DNA from 2 places in the Homoserinimonas flava genome. Region 1 is predicted to be linked to the other one. Evidence: predicted binding sites of a transcription regulator. Region 1 holds the regulator's gene; the other holds the start of a gene.
What was found. Region 1 encodes HrcA, which represses chaperone genes, less so after heat shock. Its sites were predicted from a motif close to TTNGCACTCGNNNNNNNCGAGTGCNAA; they were not measured.

Region 1 (10,048 bases):
GCCTGCCTCGACCGCCGGGCGGGTGAGGATGATGCGCTCGACCTCTTTGCGCTGAAGGGCCTGCACCGCCTTCGCCATCGCGAGGTACGTCTTGCCGGTGCCGGCCGGGCCGATGCCGAAGACGACGGTGTGCTCATCGATCGCGTCGACATAGGCCCGCTGCCCCGCCGTCTTGGGGTGCACCGATTTGCCGCGGCTCGTGAGGATGACCTGACCGAGGACATCCGTCGGCCTGAGACCAGAATCTCCCGCGAGGATGCGTGCGGATTCGGTCACATCTCCCGCGCCGAGCTCGCGGTCATCGCGGATGAGGGTGACGAGTTCTTCGACGAGCGAGCGCGCGGCCCGCACGTCATCGTCCGGGCCCTCTAGCGTGACCTCGTTGCCACGCACATGGAGATCGACGAGCGGGTGCTGTGCCTCAATCGTGCGAAGGAGCCTGTCGTTGGGGCCGAGCAGCCGCACCATCGCGACACCGTCGATCTGGATGACGTCGCGCCGCACCGATGAGGCGGGGTCTGCAGAGTGGTCAGTTGGCAAGGGTCTCTTCCGTCAGGGTGCCGCCGAGGACGTGCGCGTGAACATGGAATACGGTCTGCCCCGCCTTCTCGCCCGTGTTGAAGACGAGCCGGAACTCCCCATCGCAGTGCTGTTCGGCGAGTAACTTCGCTGTCGCAACAATCTCGGCGAGCAGGGAGGGGTCGGATGCCGCGAGCTCCGTGACATCACGGTGGGCCTGGGTTTTCGGCACGACGAGCAGGTGCACCGGAGCTTGCGGCGCGATGTCACGAATCGCGATGAGCGAGTCGCTCTCGAAGAGGATCTCGGCCGGGATCTCGCGGTTGATGATGCGGGTGAAAATCGATGGTTCGGCTACGCCAGACATGGGTCCAGCTTAAGCGCAAACCCTGGAGAGCGCTTCGTCACCAACGACCAAGTCGAGCGTTGAGCACCGCGATCGCGGCGGGGCCGGCGGTGCTGGTGCGGAGGATGCCGTCGCCGAGCCGCACGGCGCTGGCGCCAGCGCGCTCAAGTAGCTCGAGTTCGTCACCGTCGATGCCGCCCTCCGGGCCGATGACAAGCACGAGGTCCCGGTCGTCGAGGGCGAGCGCAGACACGGCCGTCGTCGCGGTCGGCTCAAGCACCACAACGTGGCAATCAGCGGCGCGGCGCGCGAGCTGAGCGGTCGATTCGACCTCGTGCACCGACGGCACTCGCGCCTGCATCGACTGTTTCGTCGCCTCCCGCACGATGGCGCGCCAACGTTCGACGCCCTTCGCACTCTTCGCGGCATCCCAGCGCACGATCGACCGTCGAGCCGCCCACGGCACGACGGCATCGACCCCGAGTTCGGTGGCGGCCTGCACGGCCGACTCGTCGCGCCCGCCCTTCGCGAGCGCCTGCACGAGCGTGATCGTCGGACTCGGCAGCGGATGCCGCACCACCTCGCTCACCGTGATGCTGAGCTTCGAAGGCTCGGCGAGCACCACAACACCCGCAACGACGAGACCGTCGCCGTTGCCGATCGACAGTGTCTCGCCGACGCGAATGCGGCTCACCGCAACCGCATGCTTCGCCTCCGCACCCTCGATCGACACGGTCGAGCCCGGCTCGGCATCAACGAGCGCCTTGGCGAGATAGAAGTGCGCCATCGACGACTAAAGGTTCAAGAAGCGATCGCGCAGCTTCTGAAAGAGCCCCTGCTGAAACTGCGACAGGTGCGGCGGCACCGCGTTTTGCACTCGGGACAGCTCCTGAATGAGCTCCTTTGCGCGACCGTTGAGCTTCGTCGGCGTGAGCACCTGCACACCGACCTTGAGATCGCCGCGCCCCGCGCCCCGCAGGTGCGTGATGCCGCGATCTTTGACCGTGATGACCTCGGCGCTCTGCGTGCCCGGCTTGAGCTCCACCTCAACGGGGCCGTCAAGCGACTCGAACATCGCGGTCGTGCCGAGCACGGCATCCGTCATCTGCACTTCGAGTGTCGCGAGCAGGTCGTCGCCGTTGCGACTGAAGACATCGTGATGACGCACCTTGATCTCGAGGTAGAGGTCGCCGCTCGGGCCGCCACCCTGGCCGACCTCGCCCTGGCTCGGCATCTGGAGTCGGAGCCCCGTGTCGACACCGGCGGGGATGTCGACGGGGATCTTGCGGCGCGCGCGGACGCGCCCCTGGCCAGAGCAGGTGGAGCACGGATGCGGGATGGTCGTGCCATAGCCGCGGCAGGTGCCACAGGGGCTCGAGGTCATGACGTTGCCGAGCAGGCTGCGCACCTGGCGCTGAATGAGGCCGGAACCGCCACAAATATCACACGTTGCGAGATCGGTGCCTGGCGCACAGCACGAACCGCTGCACGTCTTGCAGACCACCGCCGTATCGACCTCGATCTCGTGCTGCGTGCCGAAGATCACGTCGGCAAGCTCCACCTCGATGCGCACGAGCGCATCCTGGCCGCGCTCGGTGCGCGATCGTGGCGGGCGGGTGCCTCCACCGCCACCGCCGAAGAAGGTCTCGAAGATGTCGCCGAAGCCGCCACCGAACCCGCCGCCGAAGCCTGGCTGGTCGCCGAGGTCGTACTCCTGCTTGCGCTTGGGATCGGAGAGCACGTCGTAGGCGTGCGTCACATCCTTGAAGCGATCTGCCGCGTCGGCACCCGAGTTCACATCGGGATGCAGCTCGCGCGCGAGACGTCGATACGCCTTCTTGATCTCGTCGGGCGTCGCGCTGCGGTCGACACCGAGCACTTCGTAATGGTCAGCCAATGCGGTTCCTTCAATCGTGATTCTGGGCTCAGGCGGTGCGGGGGTTCATGCCTGATGGTCTTGGGGCCGCTGCAGTTAGTTTTCACTGAGCAGTCGTGACAGGTACCGCGCGACGGCTCGCACCGCCGTCATGTTGCTCGAGTAGTCCATGCGGGTGGGGCCGAGCACCCCGAGGCGGGCGATTTCGCCGCCTGACCCGGTGTAGCCGGAACTCAGGACTGACGCCTCACCGAGACCGTAGGGCTCGTTTTCTCGCCCGATGCGCACGGCGATGGCGCCCATCTCCTGCTCCATCTCTCCAAAGAGGCGCAGCAGCGTAACCTGCTCCTCGATGGCCTCCAGGACAGGATAAATGCTGCCACGAAAGTCGTCCTCCGTGCGGGCAAGGTTCGCGGCACCCGCCATCACCAGCTTGTCGTGTCGGCTTGCGAGCACTTGCTCGCCAAGGCTCCGTGCCACAACATCAACGAAGGCGCGGTGCTTCGGTTCAAACGATTCGGTGAGCGCCTCGAGTCGGGTCGCGGCATCCTGCAGTCCTGTGCCCGAGAGCTCGGCATTGATGCGAGCCCGCAGCTCGCCAAGAAACTCGGGGTCAAGGCCAGACGGCACCTCGAGAATGCGTTGTTCAACCCGGCCGGTGTCGGTGATGAGCACGGTCATAAGCCGGGTTTCGCTGAGCGACACCAGCTCGACATGGCGGATGCGCGAACGCCCGAGCGTCGGGTACTGCACGAGCGCCACCTGATGGGTGAGCTGGGAGAGCAATCGCACGGTGCGGGCGAGCACATCGTCGAGATCGCTCGACTCGCCGAGGAACGCTTCGATCGCATGCCGCTGTGCGGCCGAAAGTGGGCGAAGATCCGCGAGTTGATTGACGAAGAGGCGGTAGCCCTTGTCGGTCGGAACGCGACCCGAGGAGGTGTGCGGGGCCGCGATGAGCTCCTCCTCTTCGAGCTGCGCCATGTCGCTTCGGATGGTCGCAGCCGAGACACCGAAGGAGTGCCGGTCGACGATCGACTTCGATCCGACAGGTTCACGCGACGCGACGTAGTCCTGCACGATGACGCGGAGGACTTCGAGACCACGATCCGAGACCATCCACATCACCCCTTCGCCCTTGGCACTCCGACACGCTGACTGCCAATTCTACCGTCACGAGTGCGATCCCAAGTGATTGCGGCATGCGGCACGGTGCCACTAGGTTATGCAATGCTCACGAACCCTCACCGTTGACCGGCATCCCGATTCCCACAGCGTGGGAGTTCGCCACTCGAAAGGCACGACATGACCGACCAGACCCCGCCCCCCGCTGCTCCGCAGCCGGCAGTCCCGCTCACCGAGACCGAAGACCGGCAGTGGGCTTCGTTCGCACACCTCGGTGGCATCCTCGGCTGGGTTCCGCCGCTCGTCATCTGGCTGATTTTCAAAGACCGCGGCACGTTCACCAATCAAGAGGGCAAAGAGGCTCTGAACTTTCAGATCACCCTCCTCATCGCCGACATCATCGCGTACCTCCTGTGGTTCGTGCTCATTGGCGTGCTGCTGACCTTCGCCATCTGGGTGGTGCGCATCATCTTCTCGATCCTCGCCTTCACCAAGGCAAAAGATGGCGTCGCCTACCGCTACCCGTTTGCGCTGCGCCTCATCAAGTAGGGCAGCACTCGCACAAAGGCCGGGGGATTTTCCCGGCCTTTGTGCGTTTCGCCGGTCGTAGCGCTTTAATGGGCCCATGACGAATGCAGCCCCGCCACCCCCCGGCCAGTACCAGCCCAATCAGCCCATGAGCCCAGCCGACGAGAAGCTGTGGTCGACCCTCATCCACCTCGGCGGCATCTTCTTCGGCTTCATCCCCGCCCTGATCGGGTACCTCGTGCTCAAAGATCGCGGCCCGTTCGTGCGCGAGCACACGCGTTCTGCGCTGAACTTTCAGATCTCGTACACGATCTACGTGATCGCTCTCGTGATTCTCACGATCATCATCGGCATTGTGACCCTCGGCATCGGGCTCATCCTCTTCTACCCGCTGCTCTTCGCGGTTGGTATTGCCGCGCTCGTCTTCATGATCATGGCCGCCGTCAAGGCGAACCAGGGCCTGTACTACAAGTACCCGCTCACGATCGAGTTCATCAAGTAGCGAGAGCGTTCAGTCGAGGAGCCGTCGCACGACGGCATCCGCTAACAGCCGCCCGCGCAGGGTCAGCACTACGGCCCCGCGCAGAGCGGCTGCTGCGTCTGCAAGCCCGTCGGCGATGAGGCCGGCGACCGCAATCCTGCCGCCAGCAGAGAGCGCGTCGAGCGGGATGCCGTCGCGGAGTCGCGCGGTGAGCAAGACACGTTCGACGCCCTGCGTCTCGGCGTCAAGCGTTTCGCGGCCCGCTGCCGGTGACGCCCCGGCGAGGATCCGCCCGGCATAGGCGGCCGGATGCTTCACGTTCCACCACCGCACGCCACCCACATGGCTGTGCGCACCGGGGCCGACACCCCACCAGTCATGGCCTCGCCAGTAGGCGAGATTGTGACGACTGCGGTGCTGCGCGGCGCCATCGACGCTCGCCCCCCTGGCCCAGTTGCTGACCTCGTACCATTCGTAGCCCGCCGCCGCGAGCATCGCGTCGGCGAGCTCGTACATGTCGGCCTGCAGGTCGTCGTCCGGCTGGGCGACCTCGCCGCGTCGGATCTGCCGGGCGAGCTTCGTGCCGTCCTCCACGATGAGGGCGTAGGCCGAAATATGGTCCGGAGCCAAGGCGATCGCGTGCTCAAGCGATTGACGCCAATCGCCGAGCGACTCGCCCGGCGTGCCATAGATGAGGTCGAGACTCACATCGAGCCCGACGTCCCGAGCCCACCCGACGACGTGCGGCACACGCGCTGGATCGTGGGTGCGCTCAAGTGTTGCAAGCACGTGCGGCACCGCCGACTGCATGCCGAACGAGACCCGAGTGAAGCCGGCATCCTTTAGCTGCTGCAGGTAGGCGAGATCGACCGAGTCTGGGTTCGCCTCTGTCGTCACCTCAGCATCCGCCGCGAGCGGCCAGGCCGCGCGCACCGCGTCGAGCATCGACACGAGATCGGTTGCCGGCAGCAGCGTCGGCGTGCCCCCACCGAAGAACACCGTCGAGACCGCGCGCTCGGCGACCCCGGCAGCCTCAAGTACCCGAGCGCCGAAGGCGACCTCGCGGGCGGCCTGCCCCGCGTAGTCGCTGCGGTGCACTCCCCTCAGCTCCTCCGCCGTGTAGGTGTTGAAGTCGCAGTAGCCGCAGCGCACCCGGCAGAACGGCACATGGAGGTACACGCCGAAGTCCCTGGTGTCGGACCCCGCGGCAACCGTCAGCGGAAGGGCGCCGTCACTCGGCGCGGGATCGGCGAGCGGCAGAGCGGAGGGCATCGTCAGTCGACCGGACCAGTGAGCGCCTTGAGATACCGTGCCCGAATCATCCGTTGCAGGCCGACGAGCACGGGATACCCGATGCGCCCCCACACGGTCGCGGGGCGCCACAGCACGCGGAGGGTCAACCACACCGAACCATCCGGCTCGGTGTCGACAATGAACGCCTCCTCGCCGCTGATCGGATGCCCCGGCAGCGTGCCACACGCAAAGCCCTTGCGCGTCGGCTCATCGATGACATAGATGACGCGGACCGGAGAATCGAATCGGAATGGGCCGAACCGCGCCTGGAGCCAGACCGAATCGCCCGCCTTGACGAAGGGCAGACCGTCCGGGCCGTACACTGCCTCGTCGCTCGGGGTTGATGCTGGCCCTACCGGCACACCGCCCGTATCGAAGGTGACCGGCGAGTAGCTGCCCTCCGACACCTCCGGCGGGGTCTCAGTCAGCTTGACCGTGAAGCCGCTGCGAATGGGGATGCCCCACGCGAGGGTCGCATGCCACGCGAAATCCCACCGTGCCGGGCCAGTGCCGACACGGACGCGCTTCTCGAACGGGTGATAGCCGGCCGGGGGGAACGCCATCGCCTCCTGCGTCTGAGTTGCCCCCACCGCCGCGTAGTTGACGGGGAGGTTCCAGAGCGCTTTGCGCGACACTACTTCTTGTCCTTCTTCTCCACGTCACCGCTGAGCGCCGCGATGAACGCCTCCTGCGGCACCTCGACGCGACCCACCATCTTCATGCGCTTCTTGCCCTCCTTCTGCTTCTCGAGGAGCTTGCGCTTGCGGGTGATGTCACCGCCGTAACACTTCGCCAAGACATCCTTGCGCATGGCGCGGATGCTCTCGCGCGCGATAATGCGGGCGCCGATCGCCGCCTGGATGGGCACCTCGAACTGCTGGCGCGGGATGAGCTCGCGCAGGCGGCCCGTCATGAGCACGCCATAGGCGTAGGCCTTGTCTCGGTGCACAATCGCACTGAACGCGTCGACCTGCTCACCCTGCAGCAGGATGTCGACCTTCACAAGATCGGCCTCCTGCTCGCCTGCGGGCTCGTAGTCGAGGCTCGCATAGCCGGCCGTCTTGCTCTTGAGGTGGTCGAAGAAGTCGAACACAATCTCGCCGAGCGGCATCGTGTACTTAATCTCGACGCGGTCCTCGCCCAAATAGTCCATGCCGAGAAGGGTGCCGCGGCGCCCCTGGCACAGCTCCATGATGACGCCGACATAGTCCTTCGGCGCGAGGATGGCGGCCTTGACGATGGGCTCGCTCACGCTCTGAATCTTGCCGACTGGGAACTCGCTCGGGTTCGTCACCGTGATGGTGCGCTTGTCATCGGTCGTGACCTCATAGATGACGCTCGGTGCCGTCGTGATGATGTCGAGATCAAACTCGCGGCGGAGCCGCTCCGTGACAATCTCGAGGTGGAGGAGTCCGAGAAACCCGCAGCGAAAACCGAAACCGAGGGCAACGGAGGTTTCGGGCTCGTAGTTGAGCGCAGCATCCGACAGTTTCAGCTTGTCGAGCGCCTCACGGAGCACCGGGTAGTCACTGCCATCGATCGGGTAGAGCCCCGAGAACACCATCGGCAGCGGCTCGGTGTAGCCGGGCAGCGCCTTCGTCGCGGGCTTGGCCGCCGTCGTCACGGTGTCACCCACCTTCGACTGGCGAACATCCTTCACACCGGTGATGAGGTAGCCAACCTCGCCGACGCCAAGCCCCTTGCTCTGGGTCGGCTCAGGCGAGCTCACCCCGATCTCAAGGATCTCGTGCGTCGCACGGGTCGACATCATCTGGATCTTCTCGCGCGGGTTCAACTTGCCGTCGATCATGCGCACATAGGTGACGACGCCGCGATAGCTGTCGTATACGGAGTCGAAGATCATGGCGCGAGCCGGGGCATCCGCATCGCCGACGGGCGGCGGGATGAGCTGCGTCACCCGATCGAGCAGAGCCGGAACACCGAGCCCCGTCTTGCCCGAGACTCGCAGAACCTCGTCGGGAGAGCCGCCGATGAGACCGGCGAGCTCGCGCGCATACTTGTCCGGGTCGGCCGCCGGAAGGTCGATCTTGTTGAGCACGGGGATGATCGTGAGGTCATTCTCGAGCGCAAGATAGAGGTTCGCGAGGGTCTGCGCCTCGATGCCCTGGGCGGCATCCACCAGCAAGATTGCCCCCTCGCACGCCGCAAGGCTGCGCGAAACCTCGTAGGTGAAGTCCACATGCCCAGGGGTGTCGATCATGTTCAGCGCCACCGTCTGCCCGTCAAGCGACCAGGGCATGCGCACCGCCTGGCTCTTGATCGTGATGCCGCGCTCCCGCTCGATGTCCATGCGGTCGAGATATTGGGCGCGCATATCGCGGTCCGAAACGACGCCCGTCTCCTGCAGCATGCGGTCGGCCAGGGTCGACTTGCCGTGGTCGATGTGCGCGATGATGCAGAAGTTGCGAATGAAGGCGGGGTCGGTCGACGCCGGCTCGAGGGCCTTCTGTGCTTTGGGGCTCACGCGTTCCTCAGGGACATGGTGGGGTGACGTCAGCAAGCAACGCCGTGGATGGACACAGCGATTCTCCCACGGCATGTCGCTGCGCCCGAATCCACCACCTCGCGAGCGAAGAGAAGAATTGTCGAAACGCCCCGCAGACTGGTAATGTTGCCTGTTGGCTTGCGCACCGCGTTCATCCCCCACGATCACCCGGTGCGAACTGCAGCCCCACCAACACTCGTTGCCCTCTACAACGCCGTTGGCATGGCTGCCACACACCGTCGGACACAACAGAAAGAAACACCTTGGCAAATATCAAGTCGCAGCTAAAGCGCATCCTCACCAACAAGAAGGCGACGGAGCGCAACAAGGCCGTCAAGAGCGAGCTCCGCACGGCCGTTCGCGCCACGCGCACCGCCATCGCCGCCGGCGACAAGGATGCTGCCGCCTCGGCACTCGTCGTCGCCACCAAGAAGCTCGACAAGGCCGTGAGCAAGGGCGTCATCCACCAGAACCAGGCCGCCAACAAGAAGTCGGCGATCGCCAAGCAGGTCGCAGCCCTCTAGGCAGCAGCACCGCATCGAACACCCCGTCTCGCAGTGCGAGGCGGGGTGTTCTGCATTTGGTGCGCTACGGCGGGTTTCGATACAGCCCTGGCGGGCCTACTCAACCAGCGGGAACGAGCGGCTGGTTAGCGCTGTGTCTCGCCGCGCTCGGCGATGACGCCCACCATGCGCTCGAGCGCGAACACCGGGTCACGCTCGGCGCCCTTCACCGCAGCATCAGTCTCGGCGAGCACCTCGATGCAACGGCCGAGCCCCGTGCCGCTCCAGCCCTGCAGGTCACGCTTGGCGCGGTCGATCTGCCACGGGGCGAGACCCAGCTGGCCTGCGAGCTGACCAGACCCGCCACGCGCACCCGAAACCTTTGCCATGGTGCGCACCTTCATGGCGAACGCGGCGACGATGGGCACGGGGTCGGCTCCCGACGCGAGCGCGTGGCGGAGCATCACGAGGGCTTCGCCGTGGCGGCCCGCGATCGCGACATCCGCCACCTTGAACGCCGTCGTCTCGACCCGGCCGGAATAGTATTTCTCGACCGTGACCTCGGTGATTTCGGCGCTCGCGTCGGAGATGAGCTGTTGGCAGGCCGAGGCGAGCTCGGCGACATCATCCGCGAACGCGGACACGAGCGCCCTAATCGCCCCGGGGGTCGCGCGCCGCTCGGCCGCGCGGAACTCAGCGGTCGCGAAGTCGATCTTGTCGGTATCGCGCTTGAGCTCAGTGCAGAGCACCTCGATGCCCTGTCCAAGTCCGCCACGAATGGCGTCGAGCAGCTTCTTGCCGCGCACTCCCCCGCCGTGACGCAGCACGAGGTAGGTGCCCTCCGCCGGCTGTTCGAGATAGCCGAGCACCT
Region 2 (10,048 bases), on a different contig from region 1:
CCCCGGCCGACCACCGTGACGTGCTTTCCGCTGATCGGCACGTCGTAGCGCTGCAGCATTTCGACGATGCCGGCCGGCGTGCACGGGAGGGGCGAGGCGAGCTCACCCTCGATGCCGAGCACGAGTCGGCCCAGGTTGGTCGGATGCAACCCGTCGGCGTCTTTCGCCGGGTCAATGAGCTCGAGCGCCGCGTGCTCATCGAGCCCCTTCGGCAGGGGGAGCTGCACGATGTAGCCGGTGACGCGCTGGTCGGTGTTGAGGTCACGGATGGCCGCCGCGACATCCGCATTCGTCGCCGTCGCCGGCAGGTCGACGCGAATCGACTCGATGCCGACCTCGGCGCAGTCGCGGTGCTTGCCTGCGACGTAGGAGCGTGAGCCGGGGTCGTCGCCGACGAGCAGGGTGCCGAGGCCCGGCGTCACGCCCTTCGCTTTGAGGGCGGCGATGCGTTGGGCGAGTTCGCCTTTGACGGCGGATGCCGTCGCGACGCCGTCGAGGATGGTGGCGGTCATGCCTTTAGGCCCAGGTGCCTGGTGAGTTCAGACCAGGGTAGAGCGGGAACTCGCTGGCGAGCCGTGTGACGCGGGCGCGGAGTGCCTCGACATCGGGGTTCGGCATGAGGGCCGTCGCGATGATGTCGGCGACCTCGTTGAACTCGGCATCGCCGAAGCCGCGCGTTGCGAGGGCCGGCGTGCCGATGCGCACCCCGGAGGGGGTGAGCGGCGGGCGGGGGTCGTTCGGCACGGAGTTGCGGTTCACGGTGATGCCGACCTCGTGGAGGATGTCCTCCGCGTCTTTGCCGTGAATGGCCGAGTTGCGCAGGTCGACGAGCACGAGGTGCACATCGGTGCCACCAGTGAGGAGGTCGATGCCGGCCGCCTTCGCGTCGTCGGCCATGAGGCGTTCGGCGAGGATCTTCGCGCCGCTGACGGTGCGCTCCTGGCGGTCTTTGAACTCGGGTTCGGCGGCGAGCTTGAACGCGGTCGCCTTGGCGGCGATGACGTGCATGAGCGGCCCGCCCTGCTGGCCGGGAAAGACCGCCGAGTTGATCTTCTTGTGCATTTCAAGGTCGTTGGTGAGGATGAAGCCAGACCGCGGGCCCGCGAGGGTCTTGTGCGCGGTCGAGCTCACGACGTCGGCGTAGGGCACGGGGGAGGGGTGCAGCCCCGTGGCGACGAGACCGGCGAAATGTGCCATGTCGACCCAGAGCTTGGCGCCAACCTCGTCGGCGATCGCGCGGAACGCGGCGAAGTCGAGCTGACGCGGGTAGGCCGACCAGCCGGCGATGATGACGGTGGGGCGCACGGCGAGTGCCTGCTCGCGCACGATGTCCATGTCGACGCGGGCGGTCGTCGGGTCGACGCCGTAGGAGTTGGCGTTGTAGAGCTTGCCCGAGAAGTTCAGCTTCATGCCGTGGGTGAGGTGGCCGCCGTGGGCAAGCTCGAGGCCCAGGATGTTGTCGCCCGGGTTCGCAAGCGCCATCAGCACCGCCGCGTTTGCCTGTGCACCCGAGTGAGGCTGCACGTTGGCATAGCCGGCACCGAACAGCGCCTTGGCGCGATCGCGGGCGAGGTCCTCGGCGATGTCGACGTATTCGCATCCGCCGTAGTAGCGGCGGCCGGGGTAGCCCTCCGCGTATTTGTTGGTGAGCACCGAACCCTGCGCCTCGAGCACCGCGCGGGAGACGAAGTTCTCGCTCGCGATCATTTCGAGGGTGTCGCGCTGGCGGCCGAGTTCTTGGCCGAGGACGGCGGCGATCTCAGGGTCGACGCTCGACAGCGGGTCGGTGAAGGTGGAGGGAAGTTTGTCGTTCACACTGGCTCCTTAGGGCTGACATGACCAAGTTACCCGCAACGGTGTCGCGGTTCTCGGGCGGCCCAGGCGTACGGCCGCTGCGATGTCAGTCGCTCCCCGATGGTTGCCCATCTCAACGCCAGTCGCGACATGCTGATCTTAGCCGCTGAGACGACGCCCAAGCATCCTTCCGAGTCGATCCTTCGCTGTGGTGCGGTCAGTGCTCGAGCACCCTCCGCGGGCGCTGCCGCGCAAGCACCGCGTCGGACACGACGACGAACAGCATCGCTCCGACGACGAGCACCGAGACGATCGCAGGGAGGGTGCCGATGCCCCACTGTTCGAGGGCGACCGCCCCGAGGAGCGCCCCACCGCCGATGCCCGTGTTGAAGGCGGTCGTGTAGTACGCGCTCGCGGTGTCGCGCATCCTCGCTGGTGCTGCGTGCAGCACGCGGGTCTGCAGGAGCGGCGGAATCATGCCAAGGGCGAGCCCCCACAGCAAGAACGCAGCAAACGAGATGGGAAGCACGTGCGGCACGAAGACGAGCACGAGCGACACCCCGAAGAGCGAGGCGAGCGCCATCATGAGGCCCAGACGCGGACGACTGCCCAGCCACGCGGCGACGATGAAGAGCGACACAACCCCCGCGATGCCGTAGGCGAAGAGCGCAGGGCTCACGGCGACCGCGTCGAGCCCCATCGGCCCCGTGAGGAACGGTTCCACATAGGTGTAGAAGCTGTACTGGCCAATCATCACCACGGCCGTGATGAGACACACGAACACGACCGCGAGCACCGACTGTTGCGGGCGGGGCACCCTCGTGGCATCCGTCAACACGGTGATGCTGCCGGTCGCGGACGACACCGTCGGAATCGTGTTGGTGGGGGCGGCAGCACCCGCCTCCACACGGGGCAGCAGCTTGAAGACGAAGGCCGTGCCGATGAGCGTCAGCAGCGCCAGAATGCCGAAGGCCCACCGCCACCCGACCGCCTGACCGAGCGCCGTGCCGAGCGGCACCCCGAGCACGAAGGCGAGCGAGCCGCCGCCCAGCGTGATCGACACCGCCCGCCCAATCTGCTCCTTTGGCACGAGGTAGGCGGCGTAGGCGCCGACGACCGCCCAGAACAGGCCGTGCGCAAGACCACCCAGGATGCGGGCCGCGATGAGCACCGGATAGCTCGGCGCGATCGCGGTGAGCGCCGTCGCGACCGACAGCACCAGCAACACCACGATGACGAGAGTGTGCCGATTCGCGCGGCGGGTGAGGTGCGCGAGGGGCGCACTCGAGAGCACGACCGTGAACGCAAACACACTCACCGTGAGACCGATGTACGAGTTCGGCACGCCGAGCTCGTCGCCCATAAGCGAGAGCAGGCCGGTCGGCAGCATCTCGATCGTGACACTGAGAAACACGGCAAGCGCGACGACGAACAGCGCGAGATAGGGGAAGGAACGAGCAGAGGTTGAAAATGGCGAAGTCATGAGCGACGACATCCGTTCGATGCTTGGCGTGACGCCGCCAACGGGCCGTCGCAGACCGCGCGACGACGCCCCATTCTATCGAGCATCCGGTTTCGCCCTACTCTGTACAGGTGAACTCGCTGCCCCCCTCCGAACTCGACTCGACCCACTGGGTGCTCACGATTGTGTGCAACGACCGCCCCGGCATCGTGCATGCCCTGAGCGGGGCAATCGTCGAGGCGAAGGGCAACATCACCGAATCGCAGCAGTTCTCGAGCCTCGACACCGACCACTTCTTCATGCGCTTGCAGGTTGAGTCGACCGCGACGCGCGAGGAGTTCGAGGGTGCGCTCGCCCCCGTCGTCGAGCGCTACGACATGCAGTGGCAGCTCGATGTGGTTGGTCGCCCGCTGCGCACCCTCGTGCTTGTCTCCAAGGCGGCGCACTGCCTCAACGATCTGCTGTTCCGCGAGCGGGCCGGCCAGCTGCCGGTGCACGTGCCCCTCGTGCTCAGCAACCATGACGAACTGCGAGGCCTCGCAGAGTTCTACGGTGTGCCATTCGAGCGGATGCCCGTGGGCAGCGTCGCAGAGAAGGCCGAGTTTGAGGCGCGCATCCGGGCCGAGGTTGAGCAGCACGACATCGAGCTCGTCGTGCTCGCGCGCTACATGCAGATTCTGTCGCCCGAACTGTGCGAGTTTCTCGCGGGCCGGGCCATCAACATCCACCACTCGTTTCTGCCGGGGTTCAAGGGTGCCAGCCCCTACCGTCAGGCGCATGCCCGCGGCGTGAAGATCATTGGGGCGACCGCCCATTTTGTGACAAGTGACCTCGACGAGGGCCCGATCATCGAGCAGAACATCGTGCGGGTTGACCATTCGCGCTCGCCGGAGGAGCTCATGGCGATCGGTCAAGACGAGGAGAGCCGCACCCTCACGCAGGCCGTGAAATGGTTCGCCGAGAATCGGGTGCTGCTCGACGGGCAGCGCACCATCATCTTCCGCTAACACCGCCCGCCTCCGACAACACGAGGACCGCTCGCCGTAGGCTTTGCGCATGCCTGAGATGACTGTGTTCACAGGGGCGCGCAAGATAGACGCCGCCGGCGCCGCCGACGATTTCTGGATGCTCGCGGAGGGCGACACCATCACCGCGACCGGCACCGGCAGAGCACCTGACGCCGGCACCGTGATCGACCTCGCGGGCCGAACCGTCACGCCCGGGTTCATCGACCTCCACTGCCACGGCGGAGGCGGCTTCGCGTTCGATGACGGCGACGAGGCGATCGAAGGGGCCCTCGCCACCCACCGGGCGCACGGCACGACGAGGTCCCTCATCACCCTCGTCTCGAACCCCATCGCCATGCTGCGCAACAGCCTTGAGACAATCGCCGACCTCGTCGAAGAAGACCCGCTCGTGCTCGGCGCGCACCTTGAAGGCCCGTTCCTTGCCGTGGCTCGACGTGGCGCGCACAACCCCGAACACTTGCGCGACGCCGACGCCCTCGAACTCGAGACCCTGCTCGACTCGGCGCGAGGCAGCATCCGGCAGATCACGATCGCGCCGGAGCGTCCGGGGGCGATGGAAGCGATCGACCACCTCGTCGATGTCGGCATCACCGTCGCCATCGGTCACACCGAGGCTGACTACGACACAACGCGGGCCGCGTTCGACCGTGGCGCGCGTGTGCTGACGCACGCCTTCAACGCGATGCCGGGCATCCACCATCGGGCACCTGGGCCCATCACCGCGGCATTCGCCGACGACCGTGTGACCATCGAGCTCATCCTCGACGGAGTGCACGTGCATCCGGAGGTCGCCCACTCCGCCTTCGCGTCGGCGCCAGGCCGCATCGCGCTCGTCACCGACGCGATGGCGGCGGCCGGGTCGAGTGACGGCGACTACCGCCTTGGCTCGCTCAACGTTTCGGTGCGCGAGGGTCGTGCTCTGCTCAGCGGCACTACCACCATTGCCGGTTCGACGCTGACCCAGGATGCTGCGCTGCGCTGCGCAGTCACCACGATGGGCCTCGACCCGGTCGTCGCGGTGACGGCCCTCAGCGCGACGCCCGCCCGGGCGCTCGGCCTCGACGAACGATTCGGTCGACTGGCACCCGGTTTCGCCGCCGACATCGTCGTGTTTGACGCCGACTGGCAGGTCGAGCACGTGTGGGCGGCGGGCCGACGCCTCACCTGAGCCGCCGCCCCCGGCCCCGGTGCACCCGCGCCCGCCGCGGAAATTCAGGAGATCTGACCGAGCACCATCGGTGCGCCCTGCGCTGCCGTGCGCGAGCGGGCGCGCCACCTCGAATCTCCTGAATTTCCGTGAGGGGCGGGAGGGCGGTGTGCGTCGGGACTCACGTCGGCGGTGCTGTTCCGGTGCGCGTCAGGCTTCCTTCGCACCGGTGAAGGCGAGTGCCCCGCCGAGGCCGATCATCATTACTCCGCCGGTGCCGGAGAGGGTCGCGAGTCGTCGAGGGGACCGGCCGAGCCATAGCCGCGCCGTGCCCGCCGCGAGTGCCCACACGCTGTCACACGTGACCGCGAGCACCTGAAAAATGAGCCCGAGCACGAGAAGCTGCAGCCAAAGCGGGCCGGCCGTGCGGTCGACGAACTGGGGGAGCACCGCAACGAAGAACGCGATCGTCTTGGGGTTCGTCAACCCCACAATGATGCCCTGCCACAGCAACCGGCGGGTGCTCGGCGCTCCCGCTCCATCGACCTCGATGCGGGTGTTTCGGTGGCGGATGGCCTGGATGCCGAGCCAAATGAGGTACGCGGCGCCGACAAACTTTATGATTGTGAAGGCCACGACTGACGACGCGACGATGGCGCCGACCCCGAATGCCACGGCGAGCACCGCAGGGATCGTGCCGAGCGAGTTCCCGATGACACTGACGACGCCGGCGCTGCGTCCGAGCGCGATCGAGCGACCGACCACAAAGAGCACGCTGGGGCCGGGAATGACGATGAGGAGCAACGAGGCGACCACGAACGCCACGAGGTTTTCCACTGGGATCATGAGGCGACACTAGCGGCCTTTCACGCGCCAGCAGATTCTGGCACTCACGGGGCGAGAGTGCTAATCTTGCATTGAGTCGAAGCGACTCAACTTAGGTACACCGCGAAAGCGGCCAACGCGAAGGAGTTGACGATAATGGCCATGACATTCGACCCGTTCCGTGAGCTGGACCGCGTCGCCGCGAACCTGCTCGATGCCCAGCGCGGCCCACGCCTCATGCCGATCGACCTTCACAAAGAAGGCGACCACTACGTGCTGAGCGCGGACCTTCCTGGCGTCGACCCGGGTTCGATCGATGTTGACGTCGACGGACAGGTGCTCACCATTCGGGCTCAGCGCACCCCCCGCAGTGACGAGGGGATCAGCTGGCTCGCCCACGAGCGCCCCACCGGAGGCTTCTTGCGGCAGCTTAACCTCGGCGACGGTCTCGACACCGAACAGATCAGCGCTCACTACGACAACGGCGTACTCAGCGTCATGATCCCAATCAGCGAGCGGGCAAAGCCGCGCAAGGTTGAGGTGCGCTCCGGAGTGCGGCGCGACCAGGCGCAGGTCAGCGCGTAGCAACACCACAACGAAGGCCCCCGCTCATGGAGCGGGGGCCTTCTGTCGTGTGGTGGAGACGAGTGCGCTCTCGTGCACACGCCACACCGCCCCTCGCGTCTTGCGCAGTAGTGTGGAGTACGTAGTAGTGTGATTCGCAGCATAAGGAGAGCGAATGGACACCACACAGTTGTTGAAGGGCGTGCTTGATGCAGCGGTCCTCGCGGTGATCGAGCACGAAGACGGCTACGGCTACGACGTCGTGCGACGGCTTCGTGCCGCTGGTATCGACGAGATCGGCGACGCGTCGGTGTACGGCACGCTACGGCGCCTCTACAGCGGAGGGGCCCTCTCCACCTATGTCGTGCCATCCGATGGCGGCCCGCACAGAAAGTACTACTCGATGACGCCGCAGGGCCGCGTGATGCTTCAGCGGCAGCGCGCCGACTGGGACACGTTCTCGGGGACCCTGTCGAGAGTGCTCGGCACGGCAGGCCGGGTCGACGGTACCGGATCGGCGTTGACCGCTGATGACACCACCACCACGTTCACGGGAGAGACGAAATGAGCGCAACATCAGCGGTGAGCCCAGCGATTCGGACGTTTGCCGCGGCCGTCCGCGCAGAGCTGAACGACCTGAGTCCCGAAGAAGTAGATGACCTCACAGAGGGCCTTGAGGCCGATCTCGAAGAGCAGGCGCACGATGCAGGGCACGTCGAGCTCGGCGATCCCGTCGCCTATGCCGAAGAGCTGCGCACGTCGGCCGGCATCGCTGCTCGTGCCGGTCGACGCAGAATCCCGCGACTGGCAGATGTGCGCAGCATCCGCTCGGACGCCGCCGCCTATCTGCGTTCGGCGAAAGGGGGCAACGCGGCACTCGACTTCGCCCTCGCGATCAGACCTGCCTGGTGGTTGTTGCGAGGGTGGCTGCTCTACAGCGTGGTCGCTGCGCCACTTCTGGGCACCTCGTGGTTCCTTCTGCCACCATCGCCCTACGCCTGGCTGGTGCTCATTGCAGCGCTCGTGCTGAGTGTGCAGTGGGGCCGAGGCAGCTGGATGCCGCAACGGTGGCTCCGCGTCGCCAAGGTCGTGGTGAGTGTGCTCGCCGTCATCACCATCCCCTTTCAGCTGGCGGCCGTCGCGAACGCGTCGGCCAACGCCTCCTACGCGGAGAATGAACAGTCTTGGGTACCGAGCGGTCTGACCATGAACGGCGAGGAGGTCCGCAACATCTTCGTCTACGACGCCGAGGGGAACCCCCTGAGTGATGTGCAGCTCTTCACTCAGAGTGGCGATCCACTCATCACCGCGCACGACCCGACGAGCACGTGGGAGTGGTACCAGGTCACCGAGAACGGCGAGTTCTGGCTGGTTCCAAACGAACGCGCGGGCAATGGGGGCTGGGGCGTGTACCCGCTCAAACAAGTCAGCGGCGAAGACATCAGCTATTCCGACGATGGATCGTACCTGTTCGATTCAGAGGATGCTGTCGCGGCGGAGCCTCCGTTCGAGCGAACACGACCACTTGCCTCCACTGGGGAGGCCGAACCATCTGTCGATGAGCCGGCAGGCGAGGATGGCGAGGCTGCGCCGAGTGCCAGCCCTGAGGCCGCACCGACCCCATGACCGGCGATCCCGGGCTGGGAGCTGCGGCGGACTCGGCATCCACCGTCAGGCCCGACGCTCTGACCCTGCCGCACACGGTCTCCGTCGACATCACCCATCTGCTCACGGCGCCGAACACATAGCGAAGCGCAACGGCCGCAAAAAGACAGAGCGCCGCGCCCCGGACTGGGGCACGGCGCTCAGTTGTGGAGCGAATGGCGTTATGCCGCCATGCGCGCCTTGAGGTTTTCGTCGAGCGTCGCGAGGAACTCCTCGGTCGTCTGGTACGGCTGGTCTGGGCCGACGAGGAGTGCGAGGTCCTTCGTCATCTTGCCCGACTCGACCGTCTTGATGACGACGTCTTCGAGCGTGAGGCTGAAGTCGATGAGCTCCTGGTTGTCGTCGAGCTTGCCGCGGTGCGCGAGGCCGCGCGTCCAGGCGTAGATCGAGGCGATCGGGTTCGTCGACGTCGGCTTCCCGGCCTGGTGCTGGCGGTAGTGGCGCGTGACGGTGCCGTGGGCGGCCTCCGCCTCGACGACCTTGCCATCCGGCGTGCTGAGCACCGAGGTCATGAGGCCGAGCGAGCCGAAGCCCTGAGCCACAGTGTCGGACTGCACGTCGCCGTCGTAGTTCTTGCAGGCCCAGACGTAGCCGCCCTCCCACTTCATGGCCGAAGCGACCATGTCGTCGATGAGGCGGTGCTCGTAGGTGAGGCCGGCAGCTTCGAAGGCGGCCTTGAACTCGTTCTCGTAGACCTCTTCGAAGATGTCCTTGAAGCGACCGTCGTAGGCCTTCAGGATCGTGTTCTTCGTTGAGAGGTACACGGGGTAGTTGCGGCTCAGGCCGTAGTTCAGTGAGGCGCGTGCGAAGTCGACGATCGAAGCATCCAGGTTGTACTGCACCTGGGCGATGCCGTCACCTGGCGACTGGAAGACCTCGAACTTCTGGGCCTCGCCACCGTCTTTGGGGGTGAACTCGACCGTGAGGGTGCCTTCGCCCTTGAACAAAAAGTCGGTGGCGCGGTACTGGTCACCGAAGGCGTGACGGCCGATGATGATCGGCTTGTTCCAGCCGGGCACAAGGCGCGGGATGTTCGAGATGATGATGGGCTCCCGGAAGATGACGCCACCGAGGATGTTGCGGATGGTGCCGTTGGGGCTGCGCCACATCTTCTTGAGGCCGAACTCTTCGACGCGTGCCTCGTCGGGTGTGATGGTCGCGCACTTGACGCCGACACCGTGCTTCTGAATGGCGTGGGCCGCGTCGATCGTGATCTGATCGTCGGTCTCGTCACGCTTCTCGATGCCGAGGTCGTAGTACTCGAGGGTGACGTCGAGGTAGGGGTGGATCAGTGTGTCCTTGATCTTCTGCCAGATGATGCGGGTCATCTCATCGCCGTCGAGCTCGACGACGGTTCCTTCAACCTTGATCTTTGCCACAGTGGTGTGCTTCCTCTCGTAGGGCCGCATCAATCTTACCTGCTCGTGTCAAAGTGTCTCGACATCGAGATATCTTGCCGTTTGTCCCCCGCTTTGGTGCCGCCGCTCTGCGCGTGAACTGTGCCACACTTACCGGGTTCGATGGCGACCGCTTGATCGCCGACCTCACTGCGATTAGAGACTG

Region 2: the regulator HrcA is predicted to act here: its motif matches at 6,315-6,341, upstream of ACY48M_RS12500 (Hsp20/alpha crystallin family protein).

The regions. Positions count from the first base shown of each region.
Region 1 is NZ_JBUEQS010000001.1:662,455-672,502, reverse strand. It holds gene ACY48M_RS03210 (PhoH family protein) at 1-468, opposite strand, end outside; gene ACY48M_RS03205 (HIT domain-containing protein) at 530-886, opposite strand; gene ACY48M_RS03200 (16S rRNA (uracil(1498)-N(3))-methyltransferase) at 924-1,652, opposite strand; gene dnaJ (molecular chaperone DnaJ) at 1,659-2,762, opposite strand; gene hrcA (heat-inducible transcriptional repressor HrcA) at 2,838-3,860, opposite strand; gene ACY48M_RS03185 (DUF4870 domain-containing protein) at 4,047-4,415, shown strand; gene ACY48M_RS03180 (DUF4870 domain-containing protein) at 4,492-4,896, shown strand; gene hemW (radical SAM family heme chaperone HemW) at 4,906-6,147, opposite strand; gene ACY48M_RS03170 (DUF1990 family protein) at 6,150-6,803, opposite strand; gene lepA (translation elongation factor 4) at 6,803-8,653, opposite strand; gene rpsT (30S ribosomal protein S20) at 8,938-9,198, shown strand; gene holA (DNA polymerase III subunit delta) at 9,324-10,048, opposite strand, start outside.
Region 2 is NZ_JBUEQS010000004.1:65,821-75,868, forward strand. It holds gene ACY48M_RS12470 (bifunctional methylenetetrahydrofolate dehydrogenase/methenyltetrahydrofolate cyclohydrolase) at 1-512, opposite strand, end outside; gene glyA (serine hydroxymethyltransferase) at 517-1,815, opposite strand; ZMP/ZTP riboswitch at 1,869-1,951, opposite strand; gene ACY48M_RS12480 (MFS transporter) at 2,012-3,277, opposite strand; gene purU (formyltetrahydrofolate deformylase) at 3,388-4,263, shown strand; gene nagA (N-acetylglucosamine-6-phosphate deacetylase) at 4,313-5,452, shown strand; gene ACY48M_RS12495 (LysE family translocator) at 5,642-6,277, opposite strand; gene ACY48M_RS12500 (Hsp20/alpha crystallin family protein) at 6,413-6,841, shown strand; gene ACY48M_RS12505 (PadR family transcriptional regulator) at 6,996-7,388, shown strand; gene ACY48M_RS12510 (hypothetical protein) at 7,385-8,446, shown strand; gene ACY48M_RS12515 (NADP-dependent isocitrate dehydrogenase) at 8,647-9,864, opposite strand.